Regions from separate parts of the Fulvivirga sedimenti genome, predicted to be linked through region 2. Evidence: riboswitches for the same ligand, from Rfam matches in the RefSeq annotation. Region 2 holds a riboswitch; the other holds the start of a gene.
What was found. A riboswitch is a leader RNA that binds a small molecule or an ion and turns the genes downstream of it on or off. The one in region 2 is predicted to bind S-adenosylmethionine.

Region 1 (4,379 bases), on a different contig from region 2:
AATGGCATTCCTGATGAGGTCATAATCAGCAGACCAGGCTTGCCAGTCGACCTGTGAACGTTCGCCCAGCGCTGCCAGGGCCAGTCCGGCTACAATGGCCGGCTCACTCTTCAAATGATTCGAAACAGGCCGCTTATTTCCGCGGGATTGATGAACAACTCCGGTAGAGTTTTCCACCGACACGAATTGTTGCCTGCCATTCTGTATATCCGCTTCGGTTCTTCCCAGGCAGGGCAAGATATAGGAAGTTTGCCCATGGGACAGGTGACTCCGGTTTAGTTTGGTCGATACATGCACCGTAACATCACAATTCATCAGAGCCTTACCGGTGAGTTCAGTATCCGGTGATGCACTGAGGAAATTACCACCCATGGCCATGAAAAATTTCACTTTACCCTGATGCATTGCCTCAATGCTGCCAATAGTATCAAATCCTGTCTCTTCAGGTGGCTGGAAATTAAAATTCTCTTTCAATTTTTCGCGAAGTGATGGTTTCAGGTATTCCCAGATGCCAACGGTCCGGTCGCCCTGAACATTACTGTGGCCGCGAACAGGACAGGTTCCCGCACCCGGTTTTCCAATACTGCCTTTCATCAGCAGTAAATTGACCACTTCCCGGATATTATCTACCGCATTCTTATGCTGAGTAAGACCCATCGCCCAACAAGCAATAATTCTCTCACTGGAAGCAATCAAATCTGCAGCCTTCCTTACCAGGTCCTCACCGATACTTGTTTGCGCAATAAGCTCATGAAGTGAATATGATTCGAGGTCTGACAGGAAATCGGAATAGCCTGTAGTCTTTTGTTCAATAAAATCACGATCCAGAATCTGACCGGGCTGGTCGCGTTCTTTCTCCAGTAAGAGTTTCATGAGTGCCTTCAATAAGGCTACATCTGCATTTACACGTATCTGAAGATATAAATCTGTGATCTCTGTTCCGGACCCAAGCATATCACCAACATGCTGGGGATGCTTAAATTTTAATAAACCGGTCTCCCTTAACGGGTTTATCGCAATGATCTTTGCGCCATTAGCCTTTGCCTTTTCCAGGGCCGTAAGCATCCTGGGGTGATTCGTTCCGGGATTTTGCCCGATGATAATAATCAGGTCTGTACGATAAAAATCTTCGAGCGTAACAGAACCTTTACCGATCCCCACGGTTTCCGAAAGTGCGGCCCCACTGGACTCATGACACATATTTGAGCAATCCGGAAGATTATTTGTTCCAAACTGACGTACGAATAACTGATACATGAATGCCGCCTCATTGCTCGTTCGCCCTGAGGTATAGAAAATGGCCTGGTCAGGAGATGGAAGAGTTTTAAGATGTTCTCCAATTTCCGTGAAAGCTGTTTGCCAGGAAATCGGTTCATAGTGATCACTTCCAGGGGATAATTTCATCGGCTCAGTGATCCTTCCGCTTTTTCCGAGTTCATAATCCGACCATGCAGAAAGCGCACTCACTGAATATTTTTTAAAAAATTGTGGATCGGCTTTGGCAGTGGTAGCTTCCTCTGCCACTGCTTTTGCTCCATTCTCACAGAACTCTACAATGGCCCTGTCACCATCCGGATCAGGCCATGCACAGCCCGGACAATCAAATCCGTCGAACTGATTTAATTTAGCCATTGTACGAATTCCTTCCATAACACCCACCTGGCTAAATACATGGTGCATAGAAGACTTCACCGCCCTGATTCCCCCTGATACGGCTGCCGGATCTGAAACTCTCAACCCGGTGTAATTCACCGGCGGCTGAACAAAAACCTTCTTCGTCATATGGCTAAAAATACAGAGAATTTTACATTTCAACCACCCTGCACATTTAACCCTAAAATCAATGAAAGACGCCTTCAAACCGCCAATGCATTCATTTCTGCACGGTATATCTATTACGCGATCAGACCATGCTACTAACATTTTTTATTTGAATTCTTTGAATGTTAAAAAATTGAATTTATGATTGTAGCGTCAATTCCAAGAAATGGTGATTGATTTATAAAGAAGCGCGGAGAGATCAGGCTCAATGAAACGCTAGCAACCTCCCGGGTGTGGAACGGTGCTAAATCCTGGTTCGTAAGGTACGGACAGCTATAAATTTTAATTACCTTGAAACATTCAGTTAAATTTTTTCGCCATCCGCACTATCAGCCCACGGGTCTGTTCGGGAGGGATTGTACATTCAAACTTTTATTACTAAAAAAATGAAAGGGAAAGAGCCGTCCAGGTTCAGCTTCCGTTCACCTGCTTTATGAAATCACATTCAGAATCAGAACATTTCGAAACCAACGCGATCAGGACGCAGTCTGACAACGCTTCGCACAAGGAGCATTCCACTCCAATTTTCATGACTTCAAGTTTCGTCTTTGACGATGCTGAAAATGCACGGGCGATGTTTGCAGATGAAATTAGCGGTAACATATATTCACGCTTTTCCAATCCGAACAGCAATGAACTCGTTGAAAAATTATGTCTGCTTGAAGGCGGAGACGACGGAATAGCCACTGCCTCAGGTATGGCGGCCATGTACAGCAGTATGGCTGGCCTGCTACAGCAGGGCGATCATGTGCTTGCATCCCGATCCCTGTTTGGCAGTACCCATCAGGTTTTGACACAGATATTTCCAAAATGGGGTATTTCACACTCCTATGCCGATATCCATGATCCGGAATCGTGGGAATCACTGATCAATGAAAAAACGAAACTGATCTTTGTTGAAACACCATCCAATCCGGGTCTTGACCTTGTAGACCTGGAATGGCTGGGGAACCTGGCAAAAAAACATAACCTGATCCTGATTGTGGACAATTGCTTTGCAACGCCCTATCTGCAACAACCCCTGAAATATGGTGCACATCTCATTTGTCATTCAACCACAAAATTCATAGACGGGCAGGGTCGAACAGTTGGCGGCGCAATCATTGGCGACAAGGAACTGATTCAAAAGATCCGGTTTTTTTGTCGGCATACCGGCCCTGCCATGTCGCCGTTTAACGCGTGGGTTCTTTCAAAAAGCCTGGAAACCCTGGCTGTTCGAATGGACAGGCATTGCCAGAGTGCGCTTGCCATCGCAGGCCAGCTTGAAAAGCATCCTGAAATCAATTTTGTTAAATATCCTTTTCTCCCTTCCCACCCGCAATATGAACTGGCCAAAAAACAGATGCTTCATGGCGGAGGTCTGTTCACGTTTGAAGTGAAGGGTGGTGTTGAACGTGGGAGAAAGTTCCTGGATAACCTTCAAATGTTATCACTCACCGCGAATCTGGGTGATACCAGAACGATAGCCACGCATCCGGCCTCTACTACTCATTCTAAACTGAGTGATCAGGAACGTGCGAATGTAGGTATTACACCGGGGCTTGTTCGTATATCGGTGGGACTGGAACATCCGGAAGATATTATCAGGGATATCGAAAATGCCCTGAAGCTATCGGAATCTTAAGCCGATTATTCAGACAAAACTTCAATCACAGACTGATTGGCTTTTCGTACTCTTTCGACATTGAGCTTATTGACTTTTCTGTCATAGGTCATCAGGCCGTTCACTTCCATCTCCACATCGGTTGTCTGGGTGTAGATTGCTGCAGAAAATCCCATTTCAATCATTTTGGCAAGCATATCGGCATATTCCACATATTTATCGGTGGCTTCCTTAGAGGTTTTATATTGTATGTAACCCCAATTGCGGTCGGCATTCCATAAATGCCCGTCGATAACAAGCCCTATTCCCCCATATTCGCCAAGGACGGTCGCGCGTTCGGCATCGTACATATACATTTCGGGTTGCGGATAGTTATGAAGATCAAGCATGTCACCGACCCTGAAGTGGTTCCCTCCCGAGGCTGCATTCACCAATCTGTCCGGGTCATATTCCTTCGTAAAAGCGGCAATGTATTCGGTCTTAAACTGGCCCCATCCCTCATTAAATGGCACCCAGGTCACAATACTGGGATACGGCTGCAGATAATCCATGATTGCGCGCCACTCATTCCGGAAAATCCTTTCCGATTCCGGTGTCCGGAAAAGCTCTGTACCCTCATAATAATTTCGGTTCTGCCAGCTGTGTGTTCTGTCGCCGCTGGGCATGTCCTGCCAAACCAGCATACCCACTTGATCGCAATGCATATACCAGCGTGCCGGCTCAACCTTTACATGCTTTCGTATCATATTAAAGCCGTACTTCTTCGTTTGCTCAATATCATACTTAAGCGCCTCATCGGAAGGAGCAGTATATAATCCGTCTGGCCACCACCCCTGATCAAGTGTTCCGAACTGGAAGATATCCTTGTTATTCAACTGAATTCGCCAAATACCCCGTTCATCCTTCTTCCTGCTGATCTTCCGCATAGCCACATAGCTGTCGATTCGGTCGATGA
Region 2 (4,379 bases):
CGAGATAACGCCTTTCCTGAAAGAAGGGGAGCAGGAGGTTGTGGTAAAGGTTTGGGATCCTACCGATGAAGGCCCGCAACCACGCGGCAAGCAGGTGCGCAATCCCAGAGGTATCTGGTATACCCCCGTCACGGGTATCTGGCAGACTGTCTGGATTGAACCGGTTCCCGCTGCTTATGTCGATAATTTAAAGATTTACCCGGATATTGATCATGAGGTGATAAAGGTACAACCCTTCATTAAACATGTTCGCTATGGTGATGTATTCAAGGTGGAAATAATCGAAGATGGAAAGGTAGTTGGTGAAGCCATGGCGGCAACAGGGCAGGACGCTACTGTTTCTTTGCCGAATGCACATTTATGGACACCGGAAGATCCTTATCTCTACGACATGCGTATTTCAGTGATCTCTAATAGTAAGGTCATCGACCGAATCGACAGCTATGTGGCTATGCGGAAGATCAGCAGGAAGAAGGATGAACGGGGTATTTGGCGAATTCAGTTGAATAACAAGGATATCTTCCAGTTCGGAACACTTGATCAGGGGTGGTGGCCAGACGGATTATATACTGCTCCTTCCGATGAGGCGCTTAAGTATGATATTGAGCAAACGAAGAAGTACGGCTTTAATATGATACGAAAGCATGTAAAGGTTGAGCCGGCACGCTGGTATATGCATTGCGATCAAGTGGGTATGCTGGTTTGGCAGGACATGCCCAGCGGCGACAGAACACACAGCTGGCAGAACCGAAATTATTATGAGGGTACAGAGCTTTTCCGGACACCGGAATCGGAAAGGATTTTCCGGAATGAGTGGCGCGCAATCATGGATTATCTGCAGCCGTATCCCAGTATTGTGACCTGGGTGCCATTTAATGAGGGATGGGGCCAGTTTAAGACCGAATACATTGCCGCTTTTACGAAGGAATATGACCCGGACAGATTGGTGAATGCAGCCTCGGGAGGGAACCACTTCAGGGTCGGTGACATGCTTGATCTTCATAACTATCCGCAACCCGAAATGTATATGTACGATGCCGAACGCGCGACCGTCCTTGGCGAATATGGGGGAATAGGGCTTGTTATCGACGGGCATTTATGGAATGCCGACCGCAATTGGGGTTACATACAATATAAAACCTCTAAGGAAGCCACCGATAAATATGTGGAATATGCCGATATGCTTGCCAAAATGATTGAAATGGGATTTTCTGCAGCAATCTACACCCAGACAACCGATGTGGAGATGGAAGTGAACGGCCTGATGACCTATGACAGAAAAGTCAATAAGCTCAATGTCGAAAGAGTACGAAAAGCCAATCAGTCTGTGATTGAAGTTTTGTCTGAATAATCGGCTTAAGATTCCGATAGCTTCAGGGCATTTTCGATATCCCTGATAATATCTTCCGGATGTTCCAGTCCCACCGATATACGAACAAGCCCCGGTGTAATACCTACATTCGCACGTTCCTGATCACTCAGTTTAGAATGAGTAGTAGAGGCCGGATGCGTGGCTATCGTTCTGGTATCACCCAGATTCGCGGTGAGTGATAACATTTGAAGGTTATCCAGGAACTTTCTCCCACGTTCAACACCACCCTTCACTTCAAACGTGAACAGACCTCCGCCATGAAGCATCTGTTTTTTGGCCAGTTCATATTGCGGGTGGGAAGGGAGAAAAGGATATTTAACAAAATTGATTTCAGGATGCTTTTCAAGCTGGCCTGCGATGGCAAGCGCACTCTGGCAATGCCTGTCCATTCGAACAGCCAGGGTTTCCAGGCTTTTTGAAAGAACCCACGCGTTAAACGGCGACATGGCAGGGCCGGTATGCCGACAAAAAAACCGGATCTTTTGAATCAGTTCCTTGTCGCCAATGATTGCGCCGCCAACTGTTCGACCCTGCCCGTCTATGAATTTTGTGGTTGAATGACAAATGAGATGTGCACCATATTTCAGGGGTTGTTGCAGATAGGGCGTTGCAAAGCAATTGTCCACAATCAGGATCAGGTTATGTTTTTTTGCCAGGTTCCCCAGCCATTCCAGGTCTACAAGGTCAAGACCCGGATTGGATGGTGTTTCAACAAAGATCAGTTTCGTTTTTTCATTGATCAGTGATTCCCACGATTCCGGATCATGGATATCGGCATAGGAGTGTGAAATACCCCATTTTGGAAATATCTGTGTCAAAACCTGATGGGTACTGCCAAACAGGGATCGGGATGCAAGCACATGATCGCCCTGCTGTAGCAGGCCAGCCATACTGCTGTACATGGCCGCCATACCTGAGGCAGTGGCTATTCCGTCGTCTCCGCCTTCAAGCAGACATAATTTTTCAACGAGTTCATTGCTGTTCGGATTGGAAAAGCGTGAATATATGTTACCGCTAATTTCATCTGCAAACATCGCCCGTGCATTTTCAGCATCGTCAAAGACGAAACTTGAAGTCATGAAAATTGGAGTGGAATGCTCCTTGTGCGAAGCGTTGTCAGACTGCGTCCTGATCGCGTTGGTTTCGAAATGTTCTGATTCTGAATGTGATTTCATAAAGCAGGTGAACGGAAGCTGAACCTGGACGGCTCTTTCCCTTTCATTTTTTTAGTAATAAAAGTTTGAATGTACAATCCCTCCCGAACAGACCCGTGGGCTGATAGTGCGGATGGCGAAAAAATTTAACTGAATGTTTCAAGGTAATTAAAATTTATAGCTGTCCGTACCTTACGAACCAGGATTTAGCACCGTTCCACACCCGGGAGGTTGCTAGCGTTTCATTGAGCCTGATCTCTCCGCGCTTCTTTATAAATCAATCACCATTTCTTGGAATTGACGCTACAATCATAAATTCAATTTTTTAACATTCAAAGAATTCAAATAAAAAATGTTAGTAGCATGGTCTGATCGCGTAATAGATATACCGTGCAGAAATGAATGCATTGGCGGTTTGAAGGCGTCTTTCATTGATTTTAGGGTTAAATGTGCAGGGTGGTTGAAATGTAAAATTCTCTGTATTTTTAGCCATATGACGAAGAAGGTTTTTGTTCAGCCGCCGGTGAATTACACCGGGTTGAGAGTTTCAGATCCGGCAGCCGTATCAGGGGGAATCAGGGCGGTGAAGTCTTCTATGCACCATGTATTTAGCCAGGTGGGTGTTATGGAAGGAATTCGTACAATGGCTAAATTAAATCAGTTCGACGGATTTGATTGTCCGGGCTGTGCATGGCCTGATCCGGATGGTGACAGGGCCATTGTAGAGTTCTGTGAGAATGGAGCAAAAGCAGTGGCAGAGGAAGCTACCACTGCCAAAGCCGATCCACAATTTTTTAAAAAATATTCAGTGAGTGCGCTTTCTGCATGGTCGGATTATGAACTCGGAAAAAGCGGAAGGATCACTGAGCCGATGAAATTATCCCCTGGAAGTGATCACTATGAACCGATTTCCTGGCAAACAGCTTTCACGGAAATTGGAGAACATCTTAAAACTCTTCCATCTCCTGACCAGGCCATTTTCTATACCTCAGGGCGAACGAGCAATGAGGCGGCATTCATGTATCAGTTATTCGTACGTCAGTTTGGAACAAATAATCTTCCGGATTGCTCAAATATGTGTCATGAGTCCAGTGGGGCCGCACTTTCGGAAACCGTGGGGATCGGTAAAGGTTCTGTTACGCTCGAAGATTTTTATCGTACAGACCTGATTATTATCATCGGGCAAAATCCCGGAACGAATCACCCCAGGATGCTTACGGCCCTGGAAAAGGCAAAGGCTAATGGCGCAAAGATCATTGCGATAAACCCGTTAAGGGAGACCGGTTTATTAAAATTTAAGCATCCCCAGCATGTTGGTGATATGCTTGGGTCCGGAACAGAGATCACAGATTTATATCTTCAGATACGTGTAAATGCAGATGTAGCCTTATTGAAGGCACTCATGAAACTCTTACTGGAGAAAGAACGCGACCAGCCCGGTCAGATTCTGGATCGTGATTTTATTGAACAAAAGACTACAGGCTATTCCGATTTCCTGTCAGACCTCGAATCATATTCACTTCATGAGCTTATTGCGCAAACAAGTATCGGTGAGGACCTGGTAAGGAAGGCTGCAGATTTGATTGCTTCCAGTGAGAGAATTATTGCTTGTTGGGCGATGGGTCTTACTCAGCATAAGAATGCGGTAGATAATATCCGGGAAGTGGTCAATTTACTGCTGATGAAAGGCAGTATTGGAAAACCGGGTGCGGGAACCTGTCCTGTTCGCGGCCACAGTAATGTTCAGGGCGACCGGACCGTTGGCATCTGGGAATACCTGAAACCATCACTTCGCGAAAAATTGAAAGAGAATTTTAATTTCCAGCCACCTGAAGAGACAGGATTTGATACTA

Region 1: linked by a shared signal. The riboswitch ahead of LDX50_RS16220 (trans-sulfuration enzyme family protein) and the one ahead of LDX50_RS21940 (trans-sulfuration enzyme family protein) in region 2 are both predicted to bind S-adenosylmethionine.

The regions. Positions count from the first base shown of each region.
Region 1 is NZ_JAIXNE010000003.1:874,912-879,290, forward strand. Features, by position in the region: gene LDX50_RS16215 (FdhF/YdeP family oxidoreductase) at 1-1,782, opposite strand, end outside; SAM riboswitch class I at 1,997-2,103, shown strand; gene LDX50_RS16220 (trans-sulfuration enzyme family protein) at 2,255-3,445, shown strand; gene LDX50_RS16225 (glycoside hydrolase family 2 protein) at 3,451-4,379, opposite strand, start outside.
Region 2 is NZ_JAIXNE010000004.1:875,946-880,324, reverse strand. Features, by position in the region: gene LDX50_RS21945 (glycoside hydrolase family 2 protein) at 1-1,351, shown strand, start outside; gene LDX50_RS21940 (trans-sulfuration enzyme family protein) at 1,357-2,547, opposite strand; SAM riboswitch class I at 2,699-2,805, opposite strand; gene LDX50_RS21935 (FdhF/YdeP family oxidoreductase) at 3,020-4,379, shown strand, end outside.